DNA from 2 places in the Streptomyces sp. NPDC038707 genome. Region 2 is predicted to be linked to the other one. Evidence: riboswitches for the same ligand, from Rfam matches in the RefSeq annotation. Region 2 holds a riboswitch; the other holds the start of a gene.

Region 1 (11,104 bases), on a different contig from region 2:
CGTACATACAGCCAGGGCTCTCATGCGGCCCGCGGCCGTGGAGGCCGACGCGATCTCCAGGCGGCACGGCACGGGCCACCCCCCGGCCGCGCTCCCCGGTACGTGGCCCTATCGTGACCGGCATGCAGTCCTACACGATCGGCCAGGCCGCGCGGCTGCTCGGCGTCAGCCCCGACACCGCCCGCCGCTGGGCCGACGCCGGCCGGGTGGCCACCCACCGCGACGAGTCCGGGCGCCGCCTCATCGACGGCAGGGACCTCGCCGCGTTCTCCGTCGAACTCGCCCAGGGCGACGGGGGCGAGGAGGAGGCCTCCTACACCTCCGCCCGCAACGCCTTCCCCGGCATCGTCACCGCGATCAAGCTCGGCGATGTCGCCGCCCAGGTGGAGATCCAGGCGGGCCCGCACCGGCTCGTCTCGCTGCTGACCCGGGAAGCCGTGGAGGAACTGGGACTGGAGGTCGGCATGGAGGCCACCGCGCGCGTGAAGTCCACGAACGTACACATCGACCGCGTCTGACCCGGTGCGCCGCGGCGGCGGCCCGCCCCGCCGCCGGCACCGATCCGTACGAACGCACATGCGAGCTATTCTCCTCGAATTCCCGGCTCATGCGATCCGACAGCAGACTTCTGCCTCGCAGATGCGGCAGTATCATCGCCGCACGGCCGGTCAACGGGCGTGCCAGGGCGCGACCGTTGTCCCAGAACCGAGGAGTAGATCCGTGACGACCCGTTCCGTGCGCCGGACCCGGCAGCTGCTGCGACTGGCCGGTGCCGGAGCCGCCGCCGTACTGACCCTCGGCGCCTGTTCCTCCTCGTCGGACACGTCGGACGCGCCGGGCACCGGGGAGTCCGGCTCCCCGCACCTGTCCGGCACGCTCACCGTCTTCGCCGCCGCCTCTCTGAAGGAGAGCTTCACGGCCCTGGGCAAGGAGTTCGAGCACCGGCACCCCGGCACGAAGGTCAGCTTCAACTTCGGCGGCAGCGACACCCTCGCCGCGAGCATCACCGGCGGCGCCCCGGCCGACGTCTTCGCCGCCGCCAGCCCCAAGACGATGAAGACCGTGACCGACCGGAAAGACGCGTCCGGCACCCCGGTCACCTTCGTACGCAACCAGCTGGAGATCGCCACCCGGCCGGGCAACCCCGACAAGGTGTCCTCGCTGAAGGACCTCACCAAGTCCGGGCTGAAGGTCGTCCTGTGCGACAAGTCCGTGCCCTGCGGCGCCGCCGCGCACAAGGCCCTGGACGCCGCCGGGGTCGAGCTCACCCCGGTCTCCTACGAGCAGGACGTCAAGAGCGCCCTGAACAAGGTGGAACTGGACGAGGCGGACGCCGCGCTCGTCTACCGGACCGATGTGAGGGCCGCGAAGGGCAAGGTGGACGGTGTGGAGTTCCCCGAGTCCGCCGGCGCCGTCAACGACTATCCGATCGCCGCGCTGAAGAACGGGCGGAACGCCGGGGCCGCCCGGGCGTTCATCGCCCTCGTGCGGTCCGCCGAGGGCCAGAAGGTGCTGGGCGAGGCCGGGTTCCTCAAGCCATGACCCCGCTCGACGAGCCTGGCGCCGCGGCCGGCCCCCGTCCGGGCCGGCCGCGGCGCCGGCGTGCCGGCGCGGGGGGCCGGCGCGGGGTGCCGTTGCCGCTGCTGCTGCCGGGCCTGCTGGCGCTGGCGTTCCTGCTGCTGCCGCTGCTCGCACTGCTCGTCCGCGCGCCCTGGCGGACCCTGCCGGAGCAGCTGGGCAGCGCCGAGGTGTGGCAGGCGCTCCAGCTGTCGCTGGTCAGCGCCACCGCGGCGACCGCCGTGAGCCTGGTCCTCGGCGTGCCGCTGGCCTGGCTGCTGGCCCGTACCGACTTCCCCGGCCGTGGCCTGGTCCGCGCCCTGGTCACCCTGCCGCTGGTGCTGCCACCGGTCGTCGGCGGTGTGGCACTGCTGCTGGCCCTGGGCCGCAACGGTGTCGTCGGGCAGTGGCTGGACGCGTGGTTCGGGCTCACCCTGCCGTTCACCACCACCGGGGTCGTGATCGCGGAGGCGTTCGTGGCGATGCCGTTCCTGGTGATCAGTGTCGAGGGCACGCTGCGCGCCGCCGACCCGCGCTACGAGGAGGCGGCCACCACGCTGGGCGCGTCCCGCTTCACCGCGTTCCGCCGGGTCACGCTGCCGCTGATCGCACCCGGCATCGCGGCCGGCGCGGTGCTGGCCTGGGCGCGGGCGCTCGGCGAGTTCGGTGCGACGATCACCTTCGCGGGCAACTTCCCCGGCCGCACCCAGACCATGCCCCTCTCGGTCTACCTCGCCCTCCAGAACGACCCGGAGGCCGCCATCGCCCTCAGCCTGGTCCTGCTCACCGTCTCCATCGCGGTCCTGGCCGCCCTCAGAGACCGCTGGATGACCACCCCATGACCCACACCGGCCCCCGCCCCGGCAAGCACCCCGCGGACAGCCCGCCCCCCGCACCCGCCCGTGAGGCCATCACCCCGTCCCCGCACCGGACCGCCGGCCTCGACGCCCGCCTCGTGGTCGACCGCCCCGCGTTCCGCCTGGACATCACCCTGACGGCGGCCCCCGGCGAGGTCGTGGCCCTCCTCGGCCCCAACGGCGCCGGCAAGACCACCGCCCTGCGCGCCCTCGCCGGCCTCACCGCCCTCACGGACGGCCATCTGCGCCTGGACGGCACCCCCCTGGAGCACACGCCTCCCGAGTCCCGCCCGGTCGGTGTCGTCTTCCAGGACTACCTGCTCTTCCCCCACCTGTCCGCCCTGGACAACGTCGCCTTCGGCCCCCGCTGCCGGGGCGCCCGCAAGGCCGAGGCCCGCGCCGAGGCGGCGGCCTGGCTGGACCGCATGGGCCTCGCCGGCCACGCGGCCGCCAGGCCGCGCCGGCTGTCCGGGGGCCAGGCCCAGCGCGTGGCCCTCGCCCGCGCCCTCGCCACCCGCCCCCGGCTGCTGCTCCTGGACGAGCCGCTGGCGGCCCTGGACGCCCGTACCCGCCTGGAGGTCCGTGCCGCGCTCCGCCGCCATCTGGCCGAGTTCGAGGCCGTATCGGTCCTGGTCACGCACGATCCGCTGGACGCCATGGTGCTCGCGGACCGCCTGGTGGTCGTGGAGCACGGCCGGGTCGTGCAGGAGGGCACCCCCGCCGACATCGCCCGGCACCCGCGCACCGACTACATCGCCCGGCTGGTCGGCCTGAACCTCTACCGGGGACGGGCCGCGGGACACACCGTACGGCTCGACGCGGGACCCGCGATCACGACCACGGAGGAGCTGTCCGGGCCGGCCTTCGTGGCGTTCCCGCCGTCCTCCGTGACCCTGTTCCGGGACCGGCCGTCCGGCACCAGCGCCCGCAACCTGTGGCGCTGCGAGGTGGCCGGCCTGGAGACGCACGGCGACCAGATCCGCGCCGACCTCACCGGCGAACTGCCGCTCGCGGCGGACCTGACGACGGTGGCCGCCGCCGAGCTGGACCTGCGTCCCGGTGCACCGGTCTGGGCTATGGTGAAAGCAGCCCAGACCCACGCGTATCCGGCCTGACCGGACCCACGCTCTCCTGGTGGGTGGCCATGACCCTGAGCATCCGCAACCAGCTGCCCGGCACCGTCACCGAAGTCCACGCGGGCGAGGCGCGGGCCACCGTCGCGGTCCGGCTGGACGGCGGCCCGCGCCTGCTGGCCGTCATCACGCCGGAGGCCGCCGAGCAGCTCCGCCTCGGCCCCGGCAGCCCCGTGCACGCCCTGGCGAAGGCCACGGAGGTGTCCCTCGCCACCCGTGACGCCGAGGGGCTGTCCCTCCGCAACCGGTTCGCCGGCACCGTCACCGAGATCCGTCCGGGCGCGGTCATGACATTGGCGTAGAGCGCCACGGCCGCCGGCGAGATCACCTCCGTGATCACCGGGGAAGCGGCCACCGGCCTCGTTCTGTTCGTGGGCTCCGACGTCATCGCCCTGATCAAGGCGACGGAGGTCTCACTGGCGGCCCCGTAGCGGCGCGAAAGGCCCTGCCCGGGCTTCTCCGGGCAGGGCCTTCGGCAGCGGTTCGCTCAGTCCTCGTAGGCGTCCAGCGGCGGGCAGGAGCACACCAGGTTGCGGTCGCCGAAGGCCTGGTCGATGCGGCGCACCGGCGGCCAGTACTTGTCGGCGGCCGGGGCACCGGCCGGGAAGACGGCCTCCTCACGGCTGTAGGCGTGCGCCCACTCACCGCTCAGCGCGGCGGCCGTGTGCGGGGCGTTCCGCAGCGGGTTGTCCTCCGCGGGCCACTCGCCCGAACCGACCTTGTCGATCTCCGCGCGGATCGCGATCAGCGCGTCGCAGAAACGGTCCAGCTCGGTGAGGTCCTCCGACTCGGTCGGCTCGATCATCAGCGTGCCGGCCACCGGGAAGGACATGGTCGGCGCGTGGAAGCCGTAGTCGATCAGGCGCTTGGCGACATCGTCCACGCTCACGCCGGTCGCCTTGGTGAGCGGACGCAGGTCGATGATGCACTCGTGCGCGACCAGGCCGCCGGGGCCGGTGTAGAGCACCGGGAAGTGCGGCTCCAGGCGCTTGGCGATGTAGTTCGCCGACAGCACGGCCACCTGGGTGGCCCGCTTCAGCCCCTCGCCGCCCATGAGCCGGACGTACGCCCAGGAGATCGGCAGGATGCCCGCGCTGCCCCACGGAGCCGCCGAGATCGGACCCACGCCCGTGGCCGGGCCGGCCTCCGGCTGGAGCGGGTGGTTCGGCAGGTACGGCGCGAGGTGCGAGCGGACCGCGACCGGGCCGACGCCCGGACCGCCGCCGCCGTGCGGGATGCAGAACGTCTTGTGGAGGTTCAGGTGGGAGACGTCACCGCCGAAGTGGCCCGGCTTGGCGAGGCCGACGAGCGCGTTGAGGTTGGCACCGTCGACGTACACCTGGCCGCCGGCCTCGTGGACCCGGGCACAGATGTCGGCGACGTGCTCCTCGAACACACCGTGCGTGGACGGGTAGGTGATCATCAGCACCGCCAGCTCGTCGCGGTACTGCTCGATCTTGGCGCGCAGGTCCTCGACGTCGATCTCGCCGTCCTCGGCGGTCTTGACGACGACGACCTTCATGCCGGCCATCACGGCGCTGGCGGCGTTGGTGCCGTGCGCGGAGGACGGGATCAGGCAGACGGTGCGCTGCTCGTCGCCGTTGGCGCGGTGGTAGCCGCGGACGGCGAGCAGACCGGCCAGCTCGCCCTGGGAGCCGGCGTTCGGCTGGAGGGAGACCTTGTCGTAACCGGTGACCTCGGCGAGCCGGTCCTCCAGCTCGCGGATGAGGGTGAGGTAGCCCTGCGCCTGCTCGGCGGGCGCGAAGGGGTGCAGCTGCCCGAACTCGGGCCAGGTGACCGGCTCCATCTCCGTGGTCGCGTTGAGCTTCATGGTGCAGGAGCCCAGCGGGATCATGCCGCGGTCGAGCGCGTAGTCACGGTCGGCCAGCCTGCGCAGGTAACGCAGCATCGCGGTCTCGGAGCGGTGCTGGTGGAAAACCGGGTGGGTGAGGTACGCGTCGGTGCGCAGCAGCGCCTCGGGCAGGGCGTCCCCGGCGGTCGCGTCCAGCGCCTCGATGTCGGCCTCGGCGCCGAAGGCGGCCCAGACGGCTTCCAGCCGGGCCCGGTCGGTGGTCTCGTCGCACGCGACGGAGACGTGGTCGGCGTCGACCGGCCACAGGTTGACGCCCTTGTCCCGGGCGGCGGCGACGACCTCGGCGGCCTTGCCGGGCACCCGCGCGGTGACGGTGTCGAAGAAGGCGCCGTGGACGATCTCCACACCGGCGGCCCGCAGCCCCTCGGCGAGGAGGGTGGCGTAGCGGTGCGTGCGCCGCGCGATGGTCTTCAGGCCCTCGGGCCCGTGGTAGACGGCGTACATGCCGGCCATGACGGCGAGCAGCACCTGCGCGGTGCAGATGTTGCTGGTGGCCTTCTCGCGGCGGATGTGCTGCTCACGGGTCTGCAGCGCGAGCCGGTAGGCCTTGTGGCCGTCGGCGTCGACGGAGACACCGACCAGGCGGCCGGGCAGGCTGCGCGCGAACTTCTCGTGCACGGCCATGTAGCCGGCGTGCGGACCGCCGAAGCCCATGGGCACGCCGAAGCGCTGGGTGGTGCCGACGGCGATGTCCGCGCCCAGCTCGCCCGGCGAGACCAGCAGGGTCAGGGCGAGCAGGTCGGCGGCCACGGTCACCAGGGCGCCCAGCTCGTGCGCCTGGTCGATGACGGGCTTGATGTCCCGTACGGCACCGGAGGCGCCCGGGTACTGGATCAGTACGCCGTTGATCTCGCGCGCGGCGATGTCGGCCGGGATGCCGTCGCCGAGGTCGGCGACGACGACCTCCACGCCGGTCGGCTCGGCGCGGGTCTGGATCACGGCGATGGTCTGCGGCAGCGCGTCCGCGTCGACCAGGAACAGGCCCTTCTTGTTCTTGCCCATGCGCCGCGACAGGGCCATCGCCTCGGCGGCGGCCGTGCCCTCGTCCAGCAGGGAGGCACCGGAGGTGGGCAGCCCGGTCAGCTCGGCGACCATCGTCTGGAAGTTCAGCAGGGCCTCCAGCCGGCCCTGGGAGATCTCCGGCTGGTACGGCGTGTAGGCCGTGTACCAGGCGGGGTTCTCCATGACGTTGCGCAGGATGACGGGCGGCGTGAAGGTGCCGTAGTAGCCCAGGCCGATCATGGAGTGCAGGACCTGGTTGCGGTCGGCGAGCGAGCGCAGTTCGGCCAGCACCTCGGCCTCGGTGCGGGCGCCCGGCAGGTCCAGGGAGTCGGCGTTCTTGATCACATCCGGGACCGCGGCGGCGGTCAGCTCGTCCAGCGAGCCGTACCCGACCTGCGCGAGCATCTTCGCCCGCGCCTCCTGGTCGGGTCCGATGTGGCGCTGCTCGAAGGGGATGCCCGCTTCGAGTTCGGAGAGCGGAATGCGATGGGCGGTCATTGCGGAGGCCTCCTGGTCTGACGCGACCTGCGAGGGGCGCCCCGGCACGGGCACCCCGACGGCCTCCCCCTCTGTCATCTGCACCTGAGAGCTTCACCGGGCGCCCGCGGGCACCGGCTTTCACCGTCGGTGAGGGCGGGAGCCGTCGACACCCGCCCTGCTTTCCAGAGTGACCTCGTCCGTGCGGTACGTGAGCCTGAGAGATTCCGGGGAGGAGTTGCTCCTTCGGCGCCTCCGAGGTGGTCGGAGGACTCTCCCGCGCGGGGTCAGCAGCCGCTTGTCAGCCTACCAGCGAGGTCAATGGGGCAGCCTTCGAGTGGCCGCCTCCTCGAATGTGCTCTTTCGTAGTGCTTACGGATGAGTTGCGACCACGTGGAGGAAGAGGGACCGTGCAGACCGACATCGATCCGCGCAGCCTGATCGGCCGCAAGGCGTTCGACCGCAACGGCACCAAGATCGGCACGATCGACGAGGTGTACCTGGACGACGCGACCGGCGTGCCCGAGTGGGCGGCCGTACGCACGGGCCTGTTCTCCCGGGACGCCTTCGTGCCGCTGGAACCCAGCGAGCTGATCGACGGCACTCTGCACGTCCCCTTCGACCGCGCCCTGATCAAGGGCGCCCCCGGCTTCGGCGTGGGCCGCCATCTCTCCCCCGAGCAGGAACTCCAGCTCTACCACCACTACGGTCTCGACGCGGCCTCCTCTCCCCCCGTGCCGGACCACGAATTCGGCAGGCTGGCGGGCTCGGAGGAAACCTGACCGGGCCCTCCCTCCGGCTCACACTCTCCCTCCTGCTCCCAGGCGTGCTCCTGCCGGTCCAGGACGTCTTCCGGGCCCGGGGCACCTTCCAGTCCCCGGCTCCGGGCATCCTCCGGAGCACGGCACCGTGCCGGACCGCGGGTCCCTTCCCGAAGGCGGTCCGCCCCCGGCCCGGGAGCCGCTCCTCGAGCAAGGGTCTCCTCGGGGATGCGGGCCGCGTCCCGGGCGTCGGCCGCCTCCGCCACAGGCCCCCCACCCCGGGCACGGGCCTCTTCCGCGACCTGGGCCCCCTCCGGAACGGCCGGCTCCTCCAGGGCACGGGACTCCTCCGACACGGAGGGCCCCTCCAGCCCCTGGGCCCCCTCCGGAACGGCCGGCTCCTCCAGGGCATGGGACTCCTCCAGGGCACGGGACTCCTCCGGCACGGAGGGCCCCTCCAGCCCCTGGGCCCCCTCCGGAACGGCCGGCTCCTCCAGGGCGTGGGACTCCTCCCCGACCGGCGACCCCTCCAGGGCACGGGACTCCTCCGGCACGGAGGGCCCCTCCAGCCCCTGGGCCCCCTCCGGAACGGCCGGCTCCTCCAAGGCGTGGGACTCCTCCCCGACCGGCGACCCCTCCAGGGCACGGGACTCCTCCGGCACGGAGGGCCCCTCCAGCCCCTGGGCCCCCTCCGGAACCGCCGGTCCCGCCAAGGCGTGGGACTCCTCCCGGACCGGCGACCCTTCCAGCCCGTGGGCCCCCTCCGGAACGTGGGCCCGCTCCGGAACGTGGGCCCGCTCCGGGACGGGGAACTCCTCCGGCGCGGAGGGCCCCTCCAGGGCGGGGGACTCCTCCGGGGCCCGGGGCGGCGCCCCCTGCCGGCCATCGTCCGGCGGGCCGGGACGGGTGGGCAGGTGGGGAGGGTCCGCGACCAGCGGCAACGGATCGGCGGGCGACAGCGCGGGATCGTCGACGAAGAACGTCCGCACCCGCCCCGGCTCCGACTGCGGCGTCTCGAACCGCACCGTCACCCTCCCCACCCCGCTTCCCTGCACCCAGCCCGCCCCGTACTCGGCATGCCGCACATCCTGGCCGGCCCGCCAGTGCCGCTCCACGGCTTCCGGCCGCTCCGCCTCGGGCTCGGCCCCGGCCGCTGCCTCCGCCGGCTCCTCCGCCACCCCCACCGGCACGGCCTGCGCGAACAGGTCCTCCTGGGTGTAGTCGGCGAGCCCGGACACCCCGACCCCGAGCAGCCGTACCCCGCCGGTCGTGTCCACGGAGTCCAGCAGGCGCGCCGCCGCCTCCCGGATGACCACGGGGTCGTCGGTGGGCCCCCGGAGCGTCTCGGAACGGGTCAGGGTGGAGAAGTCGTACCGCCGTACCTTGAGCACGATGGTCCGGCCGGACAGTCCGGCCCCGCGCAGTCGCCGCACGCACCGGTCGGCCAGCCGCTGCACCTCCAGGCCGACCCGCAGCCGGTCGTGGATGTCCACGTCGTAGGTGTCCTCCACCGACACCGACTTGGCCTCCCGCTCGGCCACCACCGGCCGCTCGTCCCGGGCGTGCGCCATCGCGTACAGGGCCTGCCCGTGCGCCTTGCCGAGCAACCGGACCAGCTCGTCCTCGCCCGCCTCCGCCAGCTCCTGCACCGTGGTGATCCCGGCCCGGCGCAGATGGTCCCCGGTGGCCGGCCCGACCCCCGGCAGCGTCCGCACCGGCATGGGCGCCAGCAGGTCGCGCTCGGTACCCGGCTGGATCAGCACCAGCCCGTCCGGCTTGGCCTGCTCGGAGGCGATCTTCGCGAGCATCTTGGAGGCGGCGAGCCCCACCGAACCGGTGAGTCCGGTGACCGCGCGGATGTCCGCCCGCAGCTTCTGTCCGGCCCGGCGCGCCGACTCCTCGTCCCAGGCCGCTCCCCCGGCCTCGAGGTCCACGAACGCCTCGTCCAGGCTCAGCGGCTCCACCAGCGGCGACAGCTCCCGCAGCAGCGCCATCACCTGCTCGCTGATCGTCCGGTACAGCGTGAAGCGCGGCACCAGATAGGCGGCGTTGGGTGCCAGCCGGCGCGCCTGGGCCATGGGCATCGCCGAGTGGACCCCGAACACCCGCGCCTCGTACGACGCGGTGGCCACCACACCGCGCGGTCCGAGCCCGCCCACGACGACCGCCTTCCCGCGCAGGCTCGGCTTGGACGCCTGCTCCACCGAGGCGAAGAAGGCATCCATGTCGAGATGCAGGATCGTGGGCGCGTTTCTCACATCTCCGATGCTGCACCACGGCACTGACAATGCGGTGGTGCCGGTGCCCCGGCCGGTCAGACCGCCCGGTTGCGCCGCCGCGCCAGCTCGTCCGCGGGGTTGTGCCCGACCAGGGTCTCCCCGGTGTCGATGCGCTCGCCGTGCAGCTGGGAGAGGGCGCTTTCCACGTCCCGCCACACCACGCCGACGGCGATCCCGAAGATGCCCTGACCGCCCTGGAGCAGGGCGTGGACCTCGTCCGGCGAGGAGCACTCGTACACGGTGGCGCCGTCGCTCATCAGGGTCATCCGCTCCAGGTCACGGAAACCGCGTTCTCTGAGGTGCTGCACGGCCGTGCGGATGTTCTGCAGCGACACACCGGTGTCCAGAAAGCGCTTCACGATCTTCAGGACGACGACGTCCCGGAAGCTGTACAGCCGCTGGGTGCCCGACCCGTAGGCCGGCCGCACGCTGGGCTCGACGAGACCGGTGCGGGCCCAGTAGTCCAGCTGCCGGTACGTGATGCCGGCGGCAGCGCAGGCCGTGGGCCCGCGGTAACCGATCTGCTCCGACGTCATGGACGCCACCCCTCCGCCGTTCGGCACCGCCGTCGGCAGCTGCGGAGCGTGCTCCACCGCGCCGCCGGGATGGGCATATCCCCCGCTTGGGCGCAGCCGCGAACTCGGGGGCGGGTACGGACCGCTTTCCCCGAAACCGTGTCCCGGGGCACCCCCGACCGTACCGTCGCCGCTGGTTCTCACGCCGACCTCCGTCCTTGACCTGCCTTCTCGACGGTAGGCAGTCACCAGGGGTGCGTCAACGATCGCCACACTCGGCACGCCGAGTGATAATCACCCTAGGAGTGGTTTCCCGTGTCCCACCGCGGGGAAAGGCTAGCCGAATGCCCTCGCCGCGAACCGGAGAACGCTCCCCCTGCCGGAGGCAATTGCCAGGACGCCGACCGCGCGGAACCGCCGACGGCGCCGGGCGAAACCCTGCTCCGGGCCCGGTCCGGCGGGCCGGCCGGGCCGGTCACTGGCTGCTGGTGCCGAAGTCCTCGGGGGAGATCTGGTCGAGGAACTCCCGGAACTTCTCCACCTCGTCCTCCTGCTCGTCGGGAATGGCGATGCCCGCGTCGTCCAGCACCGTGTCACTGCCGTAGATCGGCGTGCCGGTGCGCAGAGCCAGCGCTATGGCATCGGAGGGG
Region 2 (11,104 bases):
TGTCCGCGCCGGTGTCCTTCATGGTCTTGATGACCTTGTCCAGGGACACCTTGTGGGAGCCGTCGCCGCGCATCGCCATCTTCGCGGCCGTGACCGCCTTCACCGCGGCCATGCCGTTGCGCTCGATGCACGGGATCTGGACCAGGCCGCCGACCGGGTCGCAGGTCAGGCCCAGGTTGTGCTCCATGCCGATCTCGGCCGCGTTCTCCACCTGCTCGGGGGAGCCGCCGAGCACCTCGGCGAGCGCGCCCGCGGCCATCGAGCACGCGGAGCCCACCTCGCCCTGGCAGCCGACCTCGGCGCCGGAGATGGAGGCGTTCTCCTTGAACAGCATGCCGATCGCGCCGGCGGCGAGCAGGAACCGGACCACGCCGTCCTCGTCGGCGCCCGGCACGAAGTCGATGTAGTAGTGCAGCACCGCCGGGATGATGCCGGCCGCGCCGTTCGTGGGGGCCGTCACCACCCGGCCGCCGGCCGCGTTCTCCTCGTTCACCGCCATGGCGTAGAGCGTGATCCACTCCATCGCGTGCGCCAGCGGGTCGCCCTCGGCGCGCAGCTGGCGGGCCGAGACGGCCGCGCGGCGGCGCACCTTCAGTCCGCCGGGCAGGATGCCCTCCCGGGACATGCCGCGCTGGACGCACTCGCGCATCACCCGCCAGATCTCCAGCAGGCCCGCGCGGATCTCCTCCTCGGTGCGCCAGGCCCGCTCGTTCTCCAGCATCAGCGAGGAGATCGACAGGCCCGTCTCCTTCGTCAGGCGCAGCAGCTCGTCGCCGGTGCGGAACGGGTACTTCAGGACCGTGTCGTCCAGCACGATCCGGTCTGCGCCCACCGCGTCCTCGTCCACCACGAAGCCGCCGCCGACCGAGTAGTAGGTCTTCGTCAGCAGCTCGGCGCCCGAGTCGTCGTACGCCCACAGGGTCATCCCGTTCGCGTGGTACGGCAGCGCCTTGCGGCGGTGCAGCACCAGGTCGTCGTCGCAGGAGAACGGGATCTCGTGCGTGCCGAGGAGGGAGATCCGCCCGGCCTGCCGGATCCGCTCCACCCGCTCGTCGGCCGCCTCCACGTCCACCGTGCGCGGCGAGGCGCCCTCCAGGCCCAGCAGCACCGCCTTCGGGGTGCCGTGGCCGTGACCGGTCGCGCCGAGGGAGCCGTACAGCTCGCAGCGCAGGGACGCGACCCGGTCGAGCAGACCCTCGTTGCGCAGCCTGCGGGCGAACATGCGCGCCGCGCGCATCGGGCCGACCGTGTGGGAGCTGGACGGGCCGATGCCGATCGAGAACAGGTCGAAGACCGAGATGGCCACGGGGGACTCCTCAAGACAGGGTGGTGCAAAAAGGGCGGTACAGGGGCGCGGGCACCGCGCACACCGGTACTCCCAGTGTGCGCGGTGCCCCGCGAAAGGTGACTTACTTGCTCAGACCCGGGTACAGCGGGTGCTTGTCGGCGAGCGCCTTCACCCGTGCCTTGAGCGCCTCGGCGTCGTAGGACGGCTTCAGCGTCTCGGCGATCACGTCGGCGACCTCGGCGAAGTCCTCGGCCGTGAAGCCGCGGGTGGCCAGCGCCGGGGTGCCGATGCGCAGACCCGAGGTGACCATCGGGGGGCGCGGGTCGTTCGGGACGGCGTTGCGGTTGACCGTGATGCCGACCTCGTGCAGCCGGTCCTCGGCCTGCTGTCCGTCCAGCTCGCTCTCGCGCAGGTCCACCAGGATCAGGTGCACGTCCGTGCCGCCGGACAGCACGTTCACCCCGGCCTCGCGCGCGTCGGCCGCGGTCAGCCGCTCGGCGAGGATGCGGGCGCCCTCCACCGTACGGCGCTGGCGCTCCTTGAAGTCCTCGCCCGCCGCGACCTTGAAGGACACGGCCTTGGCCGCGATCACGTGCTCCAGCGGACCGCCCTGGAAGCCCGGGAAGACGGAGGAGTTCAGCTTCTTCGCGAAGTCCTTCTTCGCGAGGATGATGCCGCCGCGCGGGCCGCCGAGCGTCTTGTGGGTGGTGGAGGTCACCACGTCGGCGTACTCCACCGGGTTCGGGTGCAGACCCGCGGCGACCAGGCCGGCGAAGTGCGCCATGTCGACCCACAGGTACGCGCCGCTCTCGTCGGCGATCCGGCGGAACTCGGCGAAGTCCAGCTGCCGGGGGTACGCCGACCAGCCCGCGATGATCACCTTGGGGCGGTGCTCCTTGGCGAGCCGCTCCACCTCGGCCATGTCGACCAGGCCGGTCTCGGCGTCCACGTGGTAGGCGACCACGTCGAACTGCTTGCCGGAGAAGTTCAGCCGCATGCCGTGGGTCAGGTGGCCGCCGTGCGCCAGGTCCAGGCCGAGGATGGTGTCCCCGGGCTGGGCCAGCGCGAACAGGGCCGCCTGGTTCGCGGAGGCGCCGGAGTGGGGCTGCACATTGGCGTACTCGGCGCCGAACAGCTCCTTGACCCGGTCGATGGCGATCTGCTCGGCCACGTCGACGTGCTCGCAGCCGCCGTAGTAGCGGCGGCCCGGGTAGCCCTCGGCGTACTTGTTGGTGAGGACCGAGCCCTGCGCCTCCATGACCGCGAGCGGCGCGAAGTTCTCGGAGGCGATCATCTCCAGCGTCGACTGCTGGCGGCTCAGCTCGGCGTCGACCGCGGCGGCGATCTCCGGGTCCAGCTCGTGCAGGGGCGTGTTCAGGACAGTCATGGGACTACGACTCCTCAGCCGGCGGTGAAGGCGGTGTACTCGTCCGCGGAGAGCAGCTCGGCCGGCTCCTCGGTGACGCGTACCTTGAACAGCCAGCCGCCCTCGAAGGGGGCCGAGTTCACCAGCGACGGGTCGTTGACGACGTCCTCGTTGACCTCGGTGACCTCACCGGTGACCGGCGAGTACAGGTCGGAGACCGACTTCGTCGACTCCAGCTCGCCGCAGGACTCGCCCGCGGACACCGTGGAGCCGACCTCGGGGAGCTCGACGAAGACGACATCGCCGAGCGCGTTGGCCGCGTGCTCCGTGATGCCGACCGTCGAGACGCCGTCCTCGGCGTCCGACAGCCACTCGTGCTCCTTGCTGTAGCGCAGCTGCTGGGGGTTGCTCATGGCCTGAATTCTCCTGTACGCGCGGGAGTGATGGTGACGGGGGGACGTGGGAAACCGCTGGTGAGCGGGCGAATGTGCGCAGGGTCACGGACCGCCGCGGGACCGGGGACCGGGACCCGCGGGCGTGCGCCCGGCGGCTACTTCTGGCGCTTGTAGAACGGCAGCGCCACGACCTGGTGCGGCTCGTGGGCGCCCCGGATGTCCACGCCGACGCCCTCGGTGCCCGGCGCCGCGTGCGCCGCGTCGACGTAGGCCATGGCGATCGGCTTGCCCAGGGTGGGGGAGGGGGCGCCGGAGGTGACCTCGCCGATCACCTCGCCGCCGGCCACCACGGCGTACCCGGCGCGCGGCACCCGGCGGCCCTCGGCGACCAGCCCGACCAGCACCCGGGGCGGGTTCTGCTCCGCCCGGGCGGCGGCCTCGGCCAGCGCCGCGCGGCCCACGAAGTCGCCCTCCTTCTCGAACTTGACCACGCGGCCCAGCCCGGCGTCGAAGGGGGTCAGGGAGGTGGACAGCTCGTGCCCGTACAGCGGCATGCCCGCCTCCAGGCGCAGCGTGTCCCGGCAGGACAGCCCGCACGGGACCAGACCGACGCCCTCGCCCGCCTCGGACAGCGCCTGCCAGAGGGCGACGGCGTGCTCCGGCTTCACGAACAGCTCGAAGCCGTCCTCGCCGGTGTAGCCGGTGCGGGCGATCAGCGCCGGGACGCCGGCCACCGTGCCGGGCAGGCCGGCGTAGTACTTCAGGCCGTCCAGGTCGGCGTCGGTCAGGGACTTCAGGATGCCGGGGGACTCGGGGCCCTGCACCGCGATCAGCGCGTAGGCGTCCCGGTCGTCACGGACCTCGGCGGCGAAGCCGGCCGCGCGCTCGGTGAGCGCGTCCAGCACCACCTGGGCGTTGGAGGCGTTGGCCACGACCATGTACTCGGTCTCGGCCAGCCGGTAGACGATCAGGTCGTCCAGGATGCCGCCGTCGGCCCGGCAGATCATGGTGTAGCGGGCGCGGCCGACGCCGACGGAGGCGATGTTGCCGACCAGGGCGAAGTTCAGGAAGGCGGCGGCCTCGGCGCCGGTCACGGTGATCTCGCCCATGTGGGACAGGTCGAACAGACCGGCCCGGGTGCGCACGGCGGTGTGCTCGTCGCGCTCGGAGCCGTAGCGCAGGGGCATGTCCCAGCCGGCGAAGTCGGTCATCGTCGCGCCCAGCGAGCGGTGCACGGCGTCGAGCGCGGTATGACGGAGTTCGGTACTGCTCATCGGTCGGTCGTCTCCCAGGGCAAAGGACGGGCGAGGAACGTTCCTCCCCATCTGTCATCGGGACCTGAGAGGTTCGCCACGACCGCCACGGGGACGATCGCCGGCTTGCACCTTGGGTGGGACCGCCGACGGCGGCGGCCCGCTTTTCAGATGTGCCTCGCCCGCGCGGTAACGGGGCCTGAGAGATTCAAGGGAGGGACTTGCTCCTTCGGCGCCCCAGGCGGCCCCGAGGGGGCCCGGGGACTCTCCCGCGCGGATTCAAACGGCCGGTATGCAGTTGGCGGGCTCATCATTGCACGCCGCACCCCGGCCATCCAGAGCACGCCGGTTGTGACCGACCTGTGGCCGTACGCACACGAACCGCCGACCGTTCTCCATTACCTTCTCTTTACACAGAACGGGCAGGGGATCGACCGAGCCCCCGGGAGGACGATCACGGTGAACAGGACCTCGGCCTACGCCGCCCACGCCGGTCCCGCGGTGCCGGGACAGCCCTCCGCGGCGGCCCGCGAGCGGGGCGCGGACCGCCCCGCGCCGGTCGTCCGCGACCTGCGCGACCGGGCCGGGCGCAGCCCGCACGCCCTCCTCTTCGGCCCCCGCGACCTGGTGGTGATCACCGGCCTGCCCGGCAGCGGCAAGTCCACCCTGATGCGCCGCGCGGTCACCGGCCGCCGCGTCGACTCCCAGGACACCCGCGACCACTGGCAGGCCCGCGTCCCCGGCTTCCTGCCCTACGCGCTCTACCGCCCCCTGGTCCGCCTCGCCCACTACGCCGGACTGCGCCGGGCCCTGCGCACCGGCGAGGGACTCGTCGTGCACGACTGCGGCACCCAGCCGTGGGTGCGCGCCTGGCTGGCCCGCGAGGCCCGGCGCCGGGGCGGCACCCTGCACCTGCTGCTCCTGGACGTCAGCCCCGAGACGGCCCGGCAGGGCCAGCGCGAGCGCGGCCGGGGCGTCTCCCGCTACGCCTTCGGCCGTCACCGCCGCACCACCGCCCGGCTGCTGCGCGCGGTGGAGAAGGGGAGACTGCCGGCCGGCTGCGGTGCGGCGGTGCTGCTGGACCGGGACGCGGCGGACGTCCTCGTCCGCGTCGGCTTCACTCGGTGAGGCACTGTCGGCGCCACCCGCTAGCCTTCATGGTCACACCAGTGGTTCCCAGCAGGCGGTAGGCACATGGACTTCCCGGCGGACTTCCCGGCACAGGCGCACCCGCACCCGCACGGCGGTTGGCCCGGCAACGAGCTGGAGGAGGTGTTGTCGGCCTCCCTCGGCATCCCCGCGGCGGGCGGCCGGATCGTCGAGGTCCTCGGCCGCAGCTTCCTGTGGATCCCGCTGCCGAACGGCGGGGGCCCGGACAGCGGCCCGCTGGACCTGCCGACGCTGGACATCGGCGGCCAGGCGTACGTCCCGGTGTTCAGCTCCGAGGAACAGCTGCGCCAGGTGGCCGGCTCCCACATGGCGTACACCATCGCCCCGGCGGTGGAGTTCGCGCGCGGTCTGCCCCCGCAGGTGGGGATCGCCGTCAACCCCGAGGGCGTGGTCGGCATACCGCTGCCGCCCGAGGCGGTGGCCGAGCTGTGCCGGGTGGGCCGCACCCCGCTCGACGGCCCGGGCACCGGCGGCCGGGTCCGCCTCTTCGAGCCCGACTGGCAGGACGACCCGGTCGACTTCCTCGCCGCCGCCCGTGCCGAGTTCGCCGAGACCGGCGTGGTCCTCACCGCCCGCCGCTGCCTGGCCGCCGTCGAGACGGCCGACCCGGCGCTGTTCGTGGGCGTCGAACTCTCCCAGTGGGAAGGAGACCTGCGCGCCCTGCCCCTCCAGGCCCTCGGCAGGGCCCTGACCGCGGTCCCCGTCAAGTGGCCCGTCAACCTGGTCCTCCTGGACGTCACGGACGACCCGGTGGCGACCTGGCTGAAGACGAACGTCCGCCCCTTCTACCAGTACGGCCACTGACCCGAGCCCCGCAGGGGCGCGGGGAACCCTCCACGCACCCGCACACGCGAGCGAACCGAAGGCCCCGAGCCGGTAGGCGCATAAGCTGTGCTCAAACGCCGGGTCACAGAAAAGAAGGGGCACACCAGGTGAGCGCGAGCCACAGCGGCAGCGTCGAGCACATGCTGCGCCAGGTCACGCCCGGACGCTACGACGCCTACGAGGCCCTGCTCCGCGCCCTCGCCACCCCCTCCGCCGGCCAGGTCTTCATGTTCCTGTGGCACGGCCAGGCCGGCGCCCCGGACGCCCAGTACGGGACCATGGAGGTGGACGGCTTCCCCTACGCCCCCTGCGTCACCTCCGCCCAGGAGCTGTCGGCCAGTGGCTGGAACCGTTCCTACGAGGTGGCCGACGGCCTGGACGTGGCCCGCATCCTCTACCCCGACCACTACGGCCTCTGGCTCAACCCGCACGCCCCGGGCGGCGGCGTCGGCATCCCCTGGCCGGACCTGCGCCGCATCGCGACCGGTCTGGACCGCCAGCCCGCCGGCCCGCTGCGCCTGTCGGAACCCGGCATCGAGATCCCGCAGTTCTACGCCCTGCTGGCGCAGAACGCGCACCGCACCCCCGCGCTGCGCTCGCTGCGCCGCGCCTGGGTGCAGCCGGCGCTCGGGGCGCCGTACCTCGCCATCGGGCTGGACGTGTACGACACCTCGCCCGCCGCGGTGGACTCGGTGCGGGCCATGATGCAGCAGTCCATCGGCGCGGTCCCGGAGGGGCTGCCGGTCTCGACGGTCGCCATGACCGACGGCTACGACCCGGTGGTGATGTGGATGCGGGCCCACGCGCGCCCCTTCTACGACCGCGAGGCGCACGCCCCGGTGCCGCCGCAGCAGCCCCCGCTCCAGGTGCCGCCCCCGCCGCAGACCCCGGCCGGCGGGTACGGCTATCCGCCGGCGCACGGCGGCTACTGACCAACTCGGCGGCCGAGCGGGTTTATTGACGGAGCCGCATAATCCATAGGATCGGGTCGCTTCTGCGCGCGTAGACATCGACCCGAACGTCCGGAACCGCATGGAATCGCCGTTCTGTCCCAACTGACCCACGTCCGGGGGACGTTACCCGCTGTTCGGATAACGGAATCCCCCGCACTGCATCACGGTTGCGCATACTTTCGCCGTCAGCTCTGGCGGGTGATCACAACCACGCTGAAGACTCGCGACTCAGACACGAGGCCGCGGCCTTGTGATCGATGGCAAGTCGACAAAGCCGCAATCCGCGGCAGGCGCAGGCCGGTCACCACCGGCGAGAGGGGTCGCTCACCGTGACCGCACCGATCGAGACCACCGGGGCGGCAGCCGAGGCACAGCCGGAGGCTGTGCTGGAGGGTGCCGGTAAGGGGCAGATCGAGGGTCGTTCCCTGGGCCAGATCGCCTGGACCCGGTTCAAGAAGGACAAGGCCGCCGTCGCCGGCGGCGTCATCGTGATCCTGCTGATCCTCCTCGCCGTCCTCTCGCGCCCCATCCAGGCCGTGTTCGGCCTCGACCCCAACGCCTTCCACCAGGACCTGATCACCCCGGACACCTCGCTGCCCACGGGCAGTTGGGGCGGCATGAGCGCGGACCACCCGCTCGGTGTGGACCCGAAGTTCGGCCGGGACATCGCCACCCGCATCCTGGAGGGCTCCTGGGTGTCGCTGGTGGTCGCCTTCGGCGCCACCATCCTGTCCAACGTCATCGGCGCGATCATGGGTGTCATCGCGGGCTACTACGGCGGGCGGGTGGACTCGATCATCAGCCGGCTGATGGACACCTTCCTCGCCTTCCCCCTCCTGCTGTTCGCGATCGCCATCTCCGCCACCCTCCAGGGCGGCGCCTTCGGCCTCAACGGCCTGCCGCTCCACCTGAGCGTGCTCATCTTCGTCATCGGCTTCTTCAACTGGCCGTATCTGGGCCGGATCGTGCGCGGCCAGACCCTGGCCCTGCGCGAGCGCGAGTTCGTCGACGCGGCCCGGGGCATGGGCGCCAAGGCCCCGTACATCCTGTTCCGGGAACTGATGCCGAACCTGGTCGGCCCGATCATCGTCTACTCGACGCTGCTGATCCCGACCAACATCATCTTCGAGGCGTCGCTGAGCTTCCTCGGCGTCGGCATCCAGCCCCCGCAGGCGTCCTGGGGCGGCATGCTCCGCGAGGCTGTCACCTACTACCAGGTGGACCCCCAGTACATGATCATCCCCGGACTCGCCATCTTCGTCACCGTCCTGGCGTTCAACCTGCTCGGTGACGGTCTCCGCGACGCTCTCGACCCGCGCAGCCGCTGAAGCCTGCTGCGGAGAGTCCGACAATTTTCCAATCAATGGAGGGGAAAGCGCCCATCATGCGAAGGTCAGCGCTGGCCGCTATCGCGGCCATCGGCTCCGCCAGCCTGTTTCTTTCGGGTTGCAGCAAGGCCGATGACAACACCAACGAGAACGGCACCAAGTCGGCCGGGGCCAACGCCGCGACCAAGGGCGTCGTGAACGCGTCGGACAAGAAGGGCGGCACGGTCACCTACGAGATGTCCGACGTCCCGGACTCCTTCGACCCGGGCAACACGTACTACGCGTACATGTACAACCTCAGCCGGCTGTACGCCCGTCCGCTGATGACCTTCAAGCCCGGCCCGGGCGACGAGGGCAACACCCTCGTCCCGGACCTCGCGGCGAGCAAGGGCCAGCCCAGCGACGGCGGCAAGACCTGGACGTACAAGCTGCGTGCGGGCCTGAAGTACGAGGACGGCACGCCGATCACCTCGAAGGACGTCAAGTACGCCGTCGAGCGCTCCAACTTCGCGCGTGACGTGCTCTCCCTCGGCCCGAACTATTTCCAGCAGTTCATGGCCGGCGGCGACAAGTACAAGGGCCCGTACAAGGACAAGAACCCCAAGGGCCTTTCCTCCATCGCGACGCCGGACGACACCACGATCGTCTTCCACCTCAAGCAGGCCTTCCAGGAGTTCGACTACCTGGTCGCCACCCCGCAGACGGCTCCGGTGCCCAAGGCGAAGGACACCGGCGTCGACTACGTCAAGCACATCGTGTCCTCCGGCTCCTACAAGTTCCAGAGCTACGAGGACGGCAAGCAGGCCGTGCTCGTGCGCAACGAGAACTGGGACCCGAAGACCGACCCGCTGCGCAAGCAGCTGCCGGACAGGATCGTCGTCAAGCTGAAGGTCAACCCGGAGACCATCGACCAGGACGTCACGGCCGGCAACGCCATCGACCTGGTCGGCACCGGTGTCCAGGCCTCCACCCAGGCCGAGGTGCTCACCGACGAGGCCAAGAAGGCCAACACGGACAACACCTACGGCGGCCGCCTCGTCTACCTGGCGATCAACAGCAAGCTGAAGCCGTTCGACAAGCCCGAGTGCCGCAAGGCCGTGCAGTACGCCATCGACAAGGTCTCCGTGCAGACCGCCGAGGGCGGCCCGGTCCGCGGTGAGATCGCCTCCACCGTCCTGCCCCCGGACATCCCGGGCTACGCCAAGGCCGACGCCTACGCCACCAAGGACAGCAAGGGCGACGTCGCCAAGGCCAAGGACCAGCTGAAGGCCTGCGGCAAGACCTCGATCTCCACCAACATCACGGCCCGCTCGGACCGTCCGCAGGAGATCGACGCGGCCACCGCGATCATCAACTCGCTGAAGAAGGTCGGCATCAACGCCAGCCTCAAGCAGTACCCGTCCGGCAAGTACTTCACGGACTACGCCGGCGTGCCGAAGTTCACCCAGAAGCAGAACATCGGCCTGATGATGATGCAGTGGGGTGCCGACTGGCCCTCCGGCTACGGCTTCCTGCAGCAGATCCTGAACGGCAAGGCGATCAGCCAGTCCGGCAGCACCAACCTGTCGCAGTACGACAACAAGGAAGTCAACCAGCTGCTGGGCAAGGCGATCGCCACCCAGGACACCGGCGAGCGCAACAGCCTCTACACCCAGATCGACAAGAAGACCATGGACGACGCCGTCCTCGTCCCGCTGACCTACTTCAAGGTCCTGCTGGGCCGTCCGCAGAACTACACCAACCTGGTTTCCACGGCGGCCTTCAGCGGTCAGTACGACTACCTCAACATCGGCGTCGCGTCGAAGTAGCAGCCCCGGAAGGCAGGTGAAGGCATTGGTGCCCGTGGGCCTCCCCGCCCGCGGGCACCAGCGCCGGCCCCCGTGATCTCGTACATCCTCCGCCGGACGTTCGCGGCAGTGATCCTGCTGCTGGTCGTCTCCGCGGTCACCTTCGCCATCTTCTTCCTGCTGCCGCGACTCGCCGGCCAGACGGCGGACCAGCTGGCACAGCAGTACATCGGCAAGAGCCCGTCGAAGGCGGACATCGCCGCGGTCAAGCACAACCTCGGTCTGGACCAGCCCGTCTACGTCCAGTACTGGCACTTCATCAAGGGGATCGTGGCCGGCGCCACGTACGACCTCGGCCCGACCACGGTGCACTGCGACGCGCCGTGCTTCGGCTACTCCTTCAAGAACCACCAGGCGGTCTGGCCGGAGCTGACCTCCCGCATCCCGATCACGGCCTCGCTGGCCGCGGGCGCCGCCGTGCTGTGGCTCATCTCCGGTGTGGTGGTCGGCGTGATCTCCGCGCTGAAGCCGCGGTCGTTCTTCGACCGCCTCTTCATGGGCGTCGCGCTCGCCGGTGTCTCGCTGCCCATGTTCTTCACGGGCAAGCTGGCGCAGCTGCTCTTCACCGTGCAGATCCCCATCTTCGGTCGCACCTACGTCCCGCTCACGGAGAACCCGGCGCAGTGGGCCAACACCCTCTTCCTGGCCTGGTGTTCGCTCGCCCTGCTGTACTCCGCCA

What was found. A riboswitch is a leader RNA that binds a small molecule or an ion and turns the genes downstream of it on or off. The one in region 2 is predicted to bind glycine.
Region 1: another riboswitch for glycine. It lies ahead of gcvP (aminomethyl-transferring glycine dehydrogenase); the one in region 2 lies ahead of gcvT (glycine cleavage system aminomethyltransferase GcvT).

The regions. Positions count from the first base shown of each region.
Region 1 is NZ_JBEZUP010000054.1:7,915-19,018, reverse strand. Features, by position in the region: gene AB0E62_RS37975 (helix-turn-helix transcriptional regulator) at 123-518, shown strand; gene modA (molybdate ABC transporter substrate-binding protein) at 721-1,542, shown strand; gene modB (molybdate ABC transporter permease subunit) at 1,539-2,399, shown strand; gene AB0E62_RS37960 (ABC transporter ATP-binding protein) at 2,396-3,529, shown strand; partial or broken gene AB0E62_RS37955 (TOBE domain-containing protein) at 3,559-3,978, shown strand; gene gcvP (aminomethyl-transferring glycine dehydrogenase) at 4,035-6,920, opposite strand; glycine riboswitch at 7,095-7,189, opposite strand; gene AB0E62_RS37945 (PRC-barrel domain-containing protein) at 7,310-7,681, shown strand; partial or broken gene AB0E62_RS37940 (DNA polymerase IV) at 8,501-9,918, opposite strand; gene AB0E62_RS37935 (MerR family transcriptional regulator) at 9,975-10,658, opposite strand; gene AB0E62_RS37930 (bifunctional nuclease family protein) at 10,930-11,104, opposite strand, start outside.
Region 2 is NZ_JBEZUP010000034.1:33,834-44,937, forward strand. Features, by position in the region: gene AB0E62_RS32390 (L-serine ammonia-lyase) at 1-1,306, opposite strand, end outside; gene glyA (serine hydroxymethyltransferase) at 1,410-2,675, opposite strand; gene gcvH (glycine cleavage system protein GcvH) at 2,690-3,067, opposite strand; gene gcvT (glycine cleavage system aminomethyltransferase GcvT) at 3,205-4,323, opposite strand; glycine riboswitch at 4,480-4,584, opposite strand; gene AB0E62_RS32410 (AAA family ATPase) at 4,762-5,430, shown strand; gene AB0E62_RS32415 (enhanced serine sensitivity protein SseB) at 5,497-6,276, shown strand; gene AB0E62_RS32420 (enhanced serine sensitivity protein SseB C-terminal domain-containing protein) at 6,438-7,229, shown strand; gene AB0E62_RS32425 (ABC transporter permease) at 7,580-8,578, shown strand; gene AB0E62_RS32430 (ABC transporter substrate-binding protein) at 8,614-10,386, shown strand; gene AB0E62_RS32435 (ABC transporter permease) at 10,459-11,104, shown strand, end outside.